One region of the Pseudonocardia sp. EV170527-09 genome, then DNA from elsewhere that is predicted to be linked to it. Evidence: riboswitches for the same ligand, from Rfam matches in the RefSeq annotation. Region 1 holds a riboswitch; the other holds the start of a gene.
The links. A riboswitch is a leader RNA that binds a small molecule or an ion and turns the genes downstream of it on or off. The one in region 1 is predicted to bind thiamine pyrophosphate.
Positions count from the first base shown of each region.

Region 2: another riboswitch for thiamine pyrophosphate. It lies ahead of thiO (glycine oxidase ThiO); the one in region 1 lies ahead of FVA95_RS00450 (ABC transporter substrate-binding protein).

Region 1 is NZ_VRMC01000001.1:99,132-105,260, forward strand. It holds gene FVA95_RS00435 (sugar ABC transporter substrate-binding protein) at 1-637, opposite strand, end outside; gene FVA95_RS00440 (ABC transporter ATP-binding protein) at 841-1,569, opposite strand; gene FVA95_RS00445 (ABC transporter permease) at 1,566-2,333, opposite strand; gene FVA95_RS00450 (ABC transporter substrate-binding protein) at 2,330-3,355, opposite strand; TPP riboswitch at 3,363-3,452, opposite strand; gene FVA95_RS00455 (hypothetical protein) at 3,687-4,409, shown strand; gene FVA95_RS00460 (hypothetical protein) at 4,418-4,846, opposite strand; gene FVA95_RS00465 (choline dehydrogenase) at 4,965-6,129, shown strand, end outside.
Region 2 is NZ_VRMC01000032.1:353-6,481, forward strand. It holds partial or broken gene FVA95_RS30825 (hypothetical protein) at 1-852, shown strand, start outside; gene thiE (thiamine phosphate synthase) at 906-1,598, opposite strand; TPP riboswitch at 1,638-1,747, shown strand; gene thiO (glycine oxidase ThiO) at 1,744-2,916, shown strand; gene thiS (sulfur carrier protein ThiS) at 2,916-3,116, shown strand; gene FVA95_RS12270 (thiazole synthase) at 3,119-3,889, shown strand; gene FVA95_RS12275 (gamma carbonic anhydrase family protein) at 3,925-4,446, opposite strand; gene FVA95_RS12280 (hypothetical protein) at 4,578-5,201, opposite strand; gene FVA95_RS12285 (DUF222 domain-containing protein) at 5,858-6,129, opposite strand, start outside.

The DNA of each region.
Region 1 (6,129 bases):
GGGCCCCGGACTCGTACTTGGGCTTCAGCACGGTCTGCTGGCCGTTGTAGAACAGTGTCGCGTTGTTGTCGGTCGGCGCGCCCTCGATCTCGATGACCTGGGCGCCCGGCTTGTTGCCGATGCCCTGGACCAGGCCCTCGCCCTGCAGGGCGCCGACCTTCTCGTTGTCGAAGGAGACGTAGTAGTCGCTGACGCCGCCGAGGTTGAGCCGGTCGTAGTCGATGACCGGGATGCCCTGGGCCTTCGCCTTCTGGGCGACGGCGGTGCCGCCGTCGCTGCTGATCGAGGCGATGATCATGACCTTGACGCCGCTGGAGATCATGCCGTCGGCCAGGGTGGAGAACTTCTGCTCGTCGCCCTGGGCGTTCTGGATGTCGGGGTCCATGCCCTCGGCGCGCAGCGCCGCGTCCAGCATGGGCTTGTCGAAGCCCTCCCAGCGGGCCGAGGAGTCGGTCTCGGGGAGGATCACCCCGACCTTCACCCCGCCGCCGGACCCGCCGGAGCCACCGCCGGCGGTGTCCCCGCCGCCGCCCGCGCTGTTCTGTCCGCAGCCCGCGACGGCCAGCAGCAGGCCGAGGCCCGCCGCCGCGACCGCCCGACGCAGCCGGGGACCGCGCCCCGTGTTCCGTGCCCCCATCGGGGTCTCCCTCCACGACGTTGTGGACCGCTCGCATGATCACGAACGGGTGAATGTTGCGAGCGCCAACGTATTGGGCGGAACCGGCTCCGCAACAGCCTTCTGAATCGAGACAGTTCCCGTTTCGTCATCACGATCCGGTCACGAACGCCGACTTTGTTGCCCTCCGACACGATCCGGAGCACCGGAACGTCGGCCCTGCCTCAGCCGCGCAGGGTGTCCAGCAGGTCCGCCTCGACCGCGGCCAGCACCGGGTCGGTACGGCGGCGCGGGCGCCCCGCGTCGACGACGAGCTCCCGCACCACCGTCGCCGGGCGCGGCGAGAACACCAGCACCCGGTCCGAGAGCAGGGCCGCCTCCCGCACGTCGTGGGTGATCAGGACCGTCGTCCAGCCGTAGCGGGCGCGCACCGACTCCAGCCAGTCCTGCATCGCGGTCCGGGTGAGCGCGTCCAGCGCGCCGAACGGCTCGTCGAGCAGCAGCACCTGCCGGCCCGCGACGACGGTGCGCAGCAGCGCCGCGCGCTGGCGCATGCCGCCCGAGAGCTCGCCCGGGCGGGCGTCCTCGAAGCCGGCCAGCCCGAACGGCTCGAACAGCGCGCGGGCGCGCTCGCGGGCCTCGCGGCGCGGCACGCGGGCGACCTCCAACCCGAGGGCCGTGTTGTCGAGGACCGTGCGCCACGGGAACAGCAGGTCCTGCTGGGGCATCAGACCGAACGGGGCACCGCGCACCGGGCCGCCGTCGACCTCGACGTCGCCGGTCACCGTCGCCCCGTCGAGGATGCCCGCCAGCGCCCCGAACAGCGTCGACTTGCCGCATCCCGACGGCCCGACGAGCGACACGAACTCCCCCGGTGCGACGTCCAGGCTCACCCCGGACAGCACCGGCAGGTCGCCGTAGGACACCGACAGGTCGCGCACCACGACCTTCACCGCGCACCTCCTCCGTCGTGGTCGGCCACGTACCAGGGCGTGACCAGGCGCTGGAGCAGGAAGGTCAGCGCGAACAACGTCACCGACAGCACGGCGGTGACGCCGACCGCGGCGAGCACCAGGTCGGTGCGGAACTGGTTCTTCTGGAGCTGCATGAAGATGCCCAGGCCGGCCCGGGCGCCGACGTACTCGGCGAAGATCGCCCCGGTCACCGCGTAGGTGATCGCGATCCGCAGCGCCGTGAAGAACGACGGCAGCGCCCCCGGCAGCCGCACGTAGCGGAACCGCTGCCAGCGCGAGGCACCCATCGACCGCAGCAGGGCGGTCGCGGCGCGGTCGGTCGCGGCGAAGCCCTCGATCAGCCCGACCGCCACCGGGAAGAACGTCACCAGCGCGATGACCAGCACCTTCGGCAGCAGGCCGAAGCCGAACCAGATGATGAGCAGCGGGGCGATCGCGACCACCGGCAGCGTCTGCGAGGCCACCAGGAGGGGGGTCAGCGCCCGCCGCAGCCAGGGCGAGAAGTCCACCGCGACCGCCGCGGCCCAGGCCAGCGCCATCGAGACGGTGAACCCGATCAGCGTCACCTGGATCGTCGGGAGGGTGTTCGCCCAGAGCTCGGCCCGGAACGCCCAGCCCTGCTCGACCACCCGCAGCGGCGAGGGCAGCACCTGGGGCCGGGTGCCGGCGAGGGTGACCGCGACCTGCCAGCCGAGCAGCAGTGCGGTGACCAACGCGGCGGCCGGCCACAGCCGGCGGGTCACGGTGCCAGGTAGTCGTTGGTGAACCAGGTCGAGAAGTCCGGCTTCTGCCGCACCGGGGCCCCGTCCGGCCCCGCGACGGTGCCGGTGTCGTAGAGGAACCCGGAGAAGCCGGCCCACTGCTGCGGGGTCTGGAACCCGACGCGGCCCTGCGCGTCGCGCAGGAAGCGCTCGCTGAGCATCTGCGCGCCCCGGTCGACCAGCTCGTCGGAGGTGAACGAGCCGGGGTTGGCCTCCTTCAGCATCCGCGCCGCCGTCGCCGGGTCCTGCGCGGCCAGCGCGTAGCCCTTCTGGACGGCCTGCACGAACCTGCGGGCGGTGTCCGGGTTGTCCCGCAGCCAGGTCGAGTTGCCCAGCAGCAGCACGTTGTAGGAGTCCGGGAAGCCGTAGTCGGTGTAGCGGAAGGTACGGATCGGCTCGCCCCGCAGCTGCGCCTCGATCCCCTCGACGTTGACGAACGGCTCGGTGAAGTCGGCCTGCCCCGAGTAGAGCGCCTCGTAGGCGGCGGTGGACAGCACCTCGGTGCGGAAGTCGCCGCGCCCGCCGTCGGCCCGGATCACGGCCTGCATCTTCTGGTTCTCGCCGGGCCCGCCGAACCCGGCGTAGACCTTCCCGTCGAGGTCGCGCGGCCGCGTGAGATCGGAGCGGTCGGCGCGCACGGCGATCTCGGTGGCCCAGTGCTGCAGGATCGCCATCACCGAGGTGATGTCGGCACCCGCGGCCTTGGAGAAGGTGAACGAGTCCTGGAAGCCGATGCCGAAGTCCGCGGCGCCGGAGCCGACCAGGGTGTCCGGCGAGGTCTGGTTGTAGGGCAGGAACTCGACGTCGAGACCGGCGTCGCGGAAGTAGCCCGCCTGCTGGGCGGCGAACAACCCGATGTGGTTGGTGTTCGGCGTCCAGTCCAGCGCGACGCGGATCGGCCCGCCCCCGGCCGCGGCCCCGGAGCCGTCGCCCGCGGCGCAGCCGGACAGGGCGAGCGCGAGCGCCAGCACGACGGCCAGTGGACGGAGAACACGTGACAGCACGGGGCGGCCTCCCTACGCCGGTGTGACCCGGATCAGGTTCGAACGGTCGGCGGCCGGTCCTGCCGCCCTCTCAGCCTCGGTGCGCGGGCTCCCGCGGTACGTCCGGAGACCTTACGCGGCCCGCCCGGTCCCGCCGGGGCGACGTCGGTCGCACCGGGCCGTCCGGACACCCCCCGTCACCAGAGTCGCGGCTTCGGTCACCTGCGGTGATCGGTCGGGTGCGCCGGGCGAGCCGCCGTCCGCGGCGGTGACCACGATCGTTATCCTCGCCACCACACGCGCGACGCTGTGTCACGGACCCGCTCGCGGGAGCTGACGCGGAAGGGACGAGATGGCGGCCTCGCTCTGGACCTCCGGCACGACCGGGCGGCCGACGCCCGACCCGGCGCCCGCCCTGGTGCGGGTCGCGTTGCAGGCCGGCTCCGTCTCCGTCGCGCACGCGGACGTCGCCGCGATGCTGTCCGGGATCTGCGTCGCGCTGGTGCCCGCCGCACGGGTCGGAGGTGCGGCGCTGCTGCTGCGCGAGCCCGCCGACCCCCGCGACCCCGAGGCCCGGCGGGTCTTCGGGTCCGACACCGCGGCCCTGCGCCTGGGTGAGCTGCAGCGCCGGGCCGACGCCGGGCCGGGCCCCGCCGCCGAGCGCGGCGACCGCACGCTGACCACCCCGGACCTGACCCGGACCGGGCCGCCCGAGCTGGCCGCGGCCGCGGCCGACTGCGGCCTGGTCCGCTCGCTGTCGGTGCCGGTCCCGGTCGCCGGGCGTACCGCGGGCGCCCTGCAGCTGTTCGCCCGGGGCGGGCCCGACGACCCGCTGGGCGAGCGGCTGGTCGTCGCGCTGGCGCCGGTGGTCACCGCACTCGCGGCCCGGCTCACCGACGTCCGCGAGCTGGCCCGGCTGCAGCTGCGCACCGCGGCGTCCGCGGTGCCCGAGCAGTCCGACGCGATCGACCGCACCGCACTGATCCCGGCGGCTCGCCGCTCCCCCGCGGCACCGGTGGCGCCGCGGGTGCCCGCCCAGCGGCAGGCCCGGCACCGCCGGCGCGACCAGACCTGAGCCCGGGGTCAGACCTCCGGGCGGTCCTCGCGGGCCGCGCCCCGTTCGAGGAGCTGCTGGTGCTCCTGCAGGTAGGCCGACGCGCGCTGGCGGCTGACCCCGAACAGCCTGCCGATCCCGGCGATCGACTCGCCCTCGCCGTGCAGCGCGACGGCCTCCTCTCGGCGGAACCGGCCACCCACGGCGCCCAGGCCGTCGAGGGTGCGGGTGAGGGTCTCGACGATCAGCGGCCGTGCCTCGCGCGGGACGATCTCCCGCCAGCTCAGCCCCTGTGCCCGCAGTTCCTGCAGCTCGGCCACCCGTCGGCGGGCCGAGGACAGCGCGGCGACCGACGTGTCCAGCTGGGCCGCGAGGGCGGCCAGCGCGGTGTCGGCGTCGTCCGCGGGCCGGTCGCGGAGGTCCGCTCCGTCGTCCGCACCACGTTCGGTCGTCGTCACGCCGTCGAGCGTACGGGGGCGGCGACGACGGGCGGTGGCCGCGGCGTACCGTGATCCACGCAAGGGGGGTTGCTCCCTCGAACAGGGCAATCCCGACAGTACGTGTGGAGGACGCGCAATGGGCCGGTACGACGTCGTCATCGTCGGCGGAGGATCCGCGGGGGCGGTGCTGGCCTCCCGGCTCACGGAGGATCCCACACGCCGGGTGCTGATGCTCGAGGCGGGCCGCCCCGACCACCGCTGGGACCCGATCATCCGGATGCCCGCCGCGCTGTCCAAGGCGTGGGGCAACCCGCGCTACGACTGGTGCTACGTCACCGAGCCCGAGTCGGGTCTGGCCGGACGGCGGATCGCCGTCCCGCGCGGGAAGCTCCTGGGCGGCAGCAGCAGCATCAACGGGATGGTCTACCAGCGGGCCCACCCGGGCGACTACGACCGCTGGTCCCGTCTGCCCGGCTGCGAGCAGTGGAGCTCGGCCCACCTGCTGCCCTACTTCCGCCGCCTGGAGCGTCGGACGTCCGAGCACGGCACCCCGCTGCCCGACGGCGGCCACGGCCCGCAGGTCCTCGAGCGCGCCCCGGCGGCCGGCCCGCTGAACGCGGCGTTCCTGGCCGCGGCCCAGCAGGCCGGGCACGCGCTGGTCGACTCGACGAACGGCCCGGTCCAGGAGGGCTTCTCCCGCACCGAACGCACGATCTCGCGCGGGCGCCGCTTCTCGGCCACCGACGCGTGGCTGCACCCGGTCGCCGGCTCCCGGCCCAACCTGACCGTGCGCACCGGCGCCCTGGTCCGCGCGCTGCGCACCGACGCCCGCGGCACCCGGGTCATCGGGGTCCGCTACCGCGCCTCCGACGGCACCATCCGCGACGTCGACGCCGGCGAGACGATCCTGGCCGCCGGTTCCATCGCGACCCCGCAGCTGCTCCAGGTGTCCGGTTTCGGCGACCCGGAGCACCTCGCGGGCATCGGCGTCGAGACCCGGGTGGCGCTGCCGGGGGTCGGCGCGAACCTGCAGGACCACCTCGCGGTGCACCTGCAGCACGCCTGCTCCCAGCCGATCTCGCTGGCGCCGCAGCGGGCACCGCACCGGCTGCCCGCCGCGGCGGCCCGCTGGCTGGTCTCGGGCACCGGGGTCGGGGCGAGCAACCACTTCGAGATCGGCGGGTTCGCCTCCACCTCGATGGCCGGGGGCATCCCGGACGTGATGATGCTGTTCGCGCCGGTCGCGATGCGCTTCGCGCCGGACGTCCCGCCGGTCGGACACGGCTACGAGATGCACGTCT
Region 2 (6,129 bases), on a different contig from region 1:
GACGGCTCGTCGGACACCACGAAGGCGGGCGGGCTCAAGGCCGACCTCAGCCCGACGAAGATCGCGGCCGGAGCCGGGGCGGCGATCGTCACGGCGATGCTCGGCTCGTTCCTCGGCGCGGTCGGCACGGTGATCGGCGCGGCGCTCGGCTCGGTCATCTCGACGCTGGCCACCACGCTGTTCACGCGCTCGCTCGAGGTCAGCAAGGACAAGGCCCTCGCACTGAAGGAGATGGCGGCCCGGCGCGGCAAGGGCGTCGCCGAGGGCACCGCGGTCGCCGCGCAGGACGGTGCCGGCCGCAGCATCGCCGGGCCCACCGGCGAGGAGACGGTGCTCCTGGACCCGTGGCAGACGCCGGGCGGCACCACCCGCGCCGCCGGAACGGGCCACGGCCGGTTCCGCCGGGTGCGGGTCACCCGCAAGACGGTCGTCGTGTCCGCGGTGCTCGGCGTCGTCACCTTCGCGGTGTCGATGTTCCTGATCTCGGGCATCGAGTTCGTGAAGGGCTCGTCGCTGTCCGGCTCCTCCGGCACCTCGGTGAGCAACGTCGTCCGCGGCGGCGCGCCCCCGGCCCAGCAGGAGAACGACCGCGGCGAGGGCTCCGGGGCCGACTCGTCGACGTCGTCGTCGAGCTCGACCTCCACCGAGGAGCCGAGCACCAGCACGTCGGAGTCGACGACCAGCACCCGCGACCGGGACTCCGGTCAGGACGGCTCGGGCTCGTCGAACCCGCTGCAGGACGGGCTGAACCGGGTCCTGCCGACCCAGCAGCCGGGCTCCGGGCAGGACTCGGGCGGCCAGAACTCCGGCGGCCAGAACTCGGGCGACCAGGGCTCGGGCACGCAGAACTGACCCGCGTCCCGCGGCGCCGTCACCCGGCGTCGCGGGATCGGCGCGGTCGGGCCTCAGACCAGCCGGGCCCGCAGCGCCGCCGCGGCCGCACGGGGGTCCTCGGCCTCGGTGATCGCCCGGACCACGACGATCCGGTCGGCGCCGGCGTCGAGGACCTCGTCGAGCCGGTCGCCGTCGATGCCCCCGATCGCGAACCACGGCCGCGACGGGGCGCGCCCGGCGACCGTGCGGACCAGGTCCAGGCCGGGCGCCGGGCGTCCCGGCTTGGTCGGGGTGGGCCAGCAGGGACCGACGCAGAAGTAGTCCACGCCGTCCTCGTCGGCGGCGGTCAGGGTCTCCTCGGGGCTGTGCGAGGACCGGCCGACGAGCACGTCGTCGCCGACGACCCGGCGCGCCCACGGCACCGGCAGGTCGTCCTGGCCGAGGTGGAGCACGTCGGCGCCCGCGGCGAGCGCGACGTCGGCGCGGTCGTTCACCGCGAGCAGTGCGCCGTGCCGGCGGCAGGCGTCGGCGAGCACCTCCAGAGCAGCGAGCTCGGCGCGCGCCTCCAGGGGGCCGTCGGGCCCGCCCTTGTCCCGCAGCTGGACGATGTCGACCCCGCCGGCGAGCGCGGCCTCGGCGAACTCCGCCAGGTCACCACGCGCGGTGCGGGCGTCGGTGCACAGGTAGAGGCGGGCGTCGGTGAGGGCGTCGAGCCGGGCGCGACGGGTGTCCCGGGTGCCGGGACGGGTATCGGTGTCGGACACGGCTCGCAGGCTACGGCGTAGCCTGTGCCGCGGACGACGACGAACCACGGGAGCCCGGGCAGCGGGCTGAGAGGGGACCCGCGACGCGGTCCCGACCGTCGAACCTGATCCGGGTCATGCCGGCGCAGGGAGTGAGGTGGATCCGATGAGCGCGAGTGCCGGACGGCTGGTCGTCGCGGGGGCGGGCGCGGTCGGCCTGTCCCTCGCCCGCGCGGCGGCCCGCGACGGCTGGTCGGTGACCGTGTTCGACCCGGCTCCCGGTCGCGGCGCGTCCTGGGTGGCCGGCGGGATGCTCGCCCCGGTCACCGAGGCCTGGCCGGGTGAGGAGGACCTGCTCGCCCTCGGGCTGGACTCGGTCGCCCGCTGGCCGGAGTTCGCCGCGGCCCTGTCCGCCGACGCCGGCACCGACGCCGGGCTGCACCCGGAGGGCACCGTCGTCGCCGCGACCGGGTCGGGCGACCGCGCCGAGCTGACCGCGCTCGCGGACTACCTGGAGTCCCTCGGCCGTGGCGTGCGCCGGCTGACCGGCCGCGAGCTGCGCCGGCTCGAACCCGCGCTGGGACCCGAGGTCCGCGGCGGCCTGTCGGTGCCCGACGACCCGTCGGTGGACAACCGGCGGTTGCTCGCCGCACTGGCGACCGCGGCCGAGCGGGCCGGGGTCGTGGTCTCCGACCGCGGGGTCGCGCGTGTGCTCGACGACGGCGCCCGCGTCACCGGCGTGCGCCTCGCGGACGGGGCCACGGTCGCGGCGGACGCGGTCGTCGTCGCCGCAGGGGCGCACTCGTCGTCGCTGCACCCGGTGCTCGACGGGCTGGTGCGCCCGGTGAAGGGCGAGATCCTGCGGCTGACCCGGCGCGCCGGGGCGCTGCCGCCGCCGTCGCGGACGGTGCGGGCGCTCGTCGACGGGCGGGCGGTCTACGCCGTGCCGCGGACGCTGCCCGGGTACGGCGACCTCGTCGTCGGCGCGACGACGGCGGAGAACGGCTTCGACACCGACGTCACCGTCGGCGGGGTGCGCGACCTGCTGCGCGACGCCGAGCGGATCCTGCCCGGGATCGCCGAGTACGCACTCACCGAGACCGCCGCCGGGCTGCGGCCCGGCAGCCGGGACAACCTGCCGCTGATCGGGCGCACCGGGCCCGACGGGCTGATCGTCGCCACCGGGCACGGCCGCAACGGGATGCTCCTGGTACCGGTGACCGCGGCGGCAGTGGCGGCGCTGCTGCGCGGCGACGACGTGCCCGAAGCGGTCCGTGCTGCGGACCCGCGACGGTTCGTCCCGGCCGCCGCCGGGGCGCGCGAGGAGGGGAACCACTGATGTTGATCGTGCTGAACGGCGAGCACCGCGAGGTCGACGCCGACGCCGACCTCGCCCGGATCCTGGCCGAGGCCGGGCTTCCGGAGCGGGGGATCGCCGTCGCCGTCGACGGGGAGGTCGTGCCGCGCACGTCATGGGCCGGGCACCGTCCCGGCGACGGCGCGCGCGTGGAGGTCCTGACCGCGGTGCAAGGAGGATGACGATGGCTGTGCAGACCGACAAGCTCGCCTTCGGCGATCACCTCTTCGACTCGCGGCTGGTGATGGGCACCGGAGGGGCGGCGAACCTGGAGATCCTGGAGCGGGCACTGGTCGCGTCCGGCACCGAGCTGACCACGGTGGCGCTGCGCCGGGTCGACGTCGCTGGCGGGACCGGGTTGCTGGACCTGCTGCGCCGCCTCGGGATCGCGGTGCTGCCGAACACCGCGGGCTGCCGCACCGCGGCCGAGGCGGTGCTCACGGCGCGGATGGCCCGCGAGGCGCTGGAGACCGACCTGGTGAAGCTGGAGGTCGTCGCGGACGACACGACCCTGCTGCCCGACCCGGTCGAGCTCCTCGACGCCGCCGAGCAGCTCGTCGACGACGGCTTCACCGTGCTGCCCTACACCAACGACGACCCGATCCTCGCCCGTCGCCTGGAGCAGGTCGGGTGCGCCGCGGTGATGCCGCTCGGCTCCCCGATCGGCACCGGGCTCGGCATCCGCAACCCGCACAACATCGAGATGATCGTGGCCGCCGCGGGCGTGCCGGTCGTGCTCGATGCCGGGATCGGCACCGCCTCGGAGGCGGCCCTGGCGATGGAGCTGGGCTGCGACGCCGTCCTGCTCGCCACCGCCGTCACCCGCGCCGCCGATCCGGAGCGGATGGCGCGCGCGATGCGGCGGGGCGTGGAGGCGGGGTGGGACGCCCGGCACGCCGGCCGGATCCCGCGCCGCTACCGGGCGCAGGCGAGTTCCCCCGACGTCGAGGGCTGAGGGCCGGAGCGTTCCGCGGAACGCGCGGGGGTGGCTCAGGCGGGGGTGACGCCGTCGGCGTGCCGCCGGGCCAGGGCGCGGTAGAAGTCCGGGTTGGTCCGCACCCACCAGCGGGCCTGCTCGGTCAGCTCGCCGCGCTCCTTCGCCGCGGAGCCGAGCATCAGCCGGTCGGCGGGCAGCTCGGAGTTCGGCGTGACCGTCGACCCGGCGGCGACCATCGCGCCCTCGCCGATCCGGGCACCGTCCTGCACGGTGCTGCCGTTCCCGACGACCGCCCGCGCCCCGATCACGGCACCGTGCACCACGCAGAGGTGCCCGATCGTGGCGCCCTCGCCGATCTCGGTGACCGGGTCGTCGCCGCCGTGGAGCACCGACCCGTCCTGCACGTTGGCGCCGGCACGCACGACGATGGGCCCCAGGTCGGCGCGCAGCACGGCGTTGTACCAGATCGAGGCACCTTCCTCGACGCGCACGTCCCCGACGAGCGTCGCGGTCGGGGCGACGAAGGCGTCCGGGTGCACGGTGGGGGAGAGGCCCTCGAGGGCGAACAGCGGCATGGTCGACAGCGTCGCACCCCGCTCCGTGGTTCTCCCGGCACCGCAGCCGTGTCGCCGCCCTACCGTGTCGCCGCCCTACCGTGTCGCTGCCGTCGTGTCGCCGGCTCTGTCGCCGCTTCTTCAGCCGCCGGTCATCGCCCTGTCGTCGGCCGGTCGTGGACGCGGGTGTGCAGGCCGAGGTCGGACAGTTCCAGCGCGGCCAGCGCCGCCACGACGGCGGGGTCCCCGGACCGCCACGCCGCCGCCGGGTCCGGCGCGACCCGGACCAGCCGCGACACCGGCACCCGCGACAGCGCCCGCACGGCCAGCAGATCCGGGGCGGCGGCGCGCGCGGCGACGGCGGCACCGGCCCGCCGGGCGTAGCGCAGCCGCAGCGGGAGCCAGCCGAGCAGCACCGGCAGCAGCATCACCAGCGGGACGACGACCAGCGCCCCGGTCGCGAGAGCGTCGACGGCGCCCCCGAACTGCCGCCCCGCGGCGACGAGCTCGGTGCCCGCCCCTGCGGCCGGATCCAACGCGCGGGCCAGGTCGGACCCGATGAACGGGACCGCACCGACCGCCCCGGCGACCCCGGTGAAGGCGTCGGAGACCCGCCCGCCCGCGACGACCAGCGAGTCACCGGGCCCACGCAGCGCGGACAACCCGTCGTGCACGGCCACGCCGGCGGTGACGGCGAGGACCGTCCACAGCACGGCGACGAGGTCGGCGACGACCTGTCGGGCGATCCGGTCGGGGCGTTCGGCGTACCAGCGCATCGGTCCTGTCTACCGGGCCTGCCCGCCGGCACTGTCCACGGAGGCCGGAAACCGGTCGTCGTCGCGGCCCGCCCGTGCTCTGCCGGGCCGGTGGACCGCTCGCCCTCGGCCGCGCCTCCTGGGACGACGCGCCCGCTGTACGCCCGGAGCCCCGACGCCCCTGACCGCGACCGTGACCCCTGAGTGGAGCCACGGCCTCGGTGAGATCGGCGTCGCGCTCCTCGACCGGGCGGGCTTCCGGTACCGCGTTCCGCGGAACGCGGTCCGGCAACTTGTGCGGCCGCCGTCCAGCTCCTCGCACAGTCGGCTTCCGCGCCCTCGCGCGCCGGTGTCTGTGCCGGGCTCCCGCAGGCTCGGTGCGCCGCGGTCCGCGTCGGCTCCCCAGCCGTACCCGTGTGCCTGTGTCCGTGTCGGGCTGTCCGGCGGAGTGCCTCCGGGTTCAGGCCGCGGTGGTGGCCGTCGCGCCGGGCGGGAGCAGGGCGTCCAGGATTGGCTCGGGGTCGAGCCGATCGCCGTACCAGTCAGGGGTGAGGGTGCTGCGATCGATCCGCAGCCGGGCCCGCGTGTTCCGTTCGACGAGGGACTCGGCGCTGCCGTCCAGCGGTCTGCCCGTGGCCTCGACAGGGCTGCCGTCGGGCCGGTGGAACAGCCAGCCCTCACCGGACCGAGGTACATCCGGTTCCCGGCGCGGTCGCTGAGCAGCACCTGGGCCGGGCGTCGCAGGCTAGACGCTCGGCGGTGCTCGCAGCGATCTCGGGGCCTTCGGCGAGGCGTGCGGTGCCGGTCCCTGCGTCGACGACGACCGTCACCCGCGCCGCGCCCCGCTCCACGACCGCGGTGCCGGCCACGCCGGGCCCGCGGACGACCAGGTCCACCAGAGCGTCGGCCCGCCGGGCCGCCAGGGAGTCGACGACCGCGCCCGGTGCCT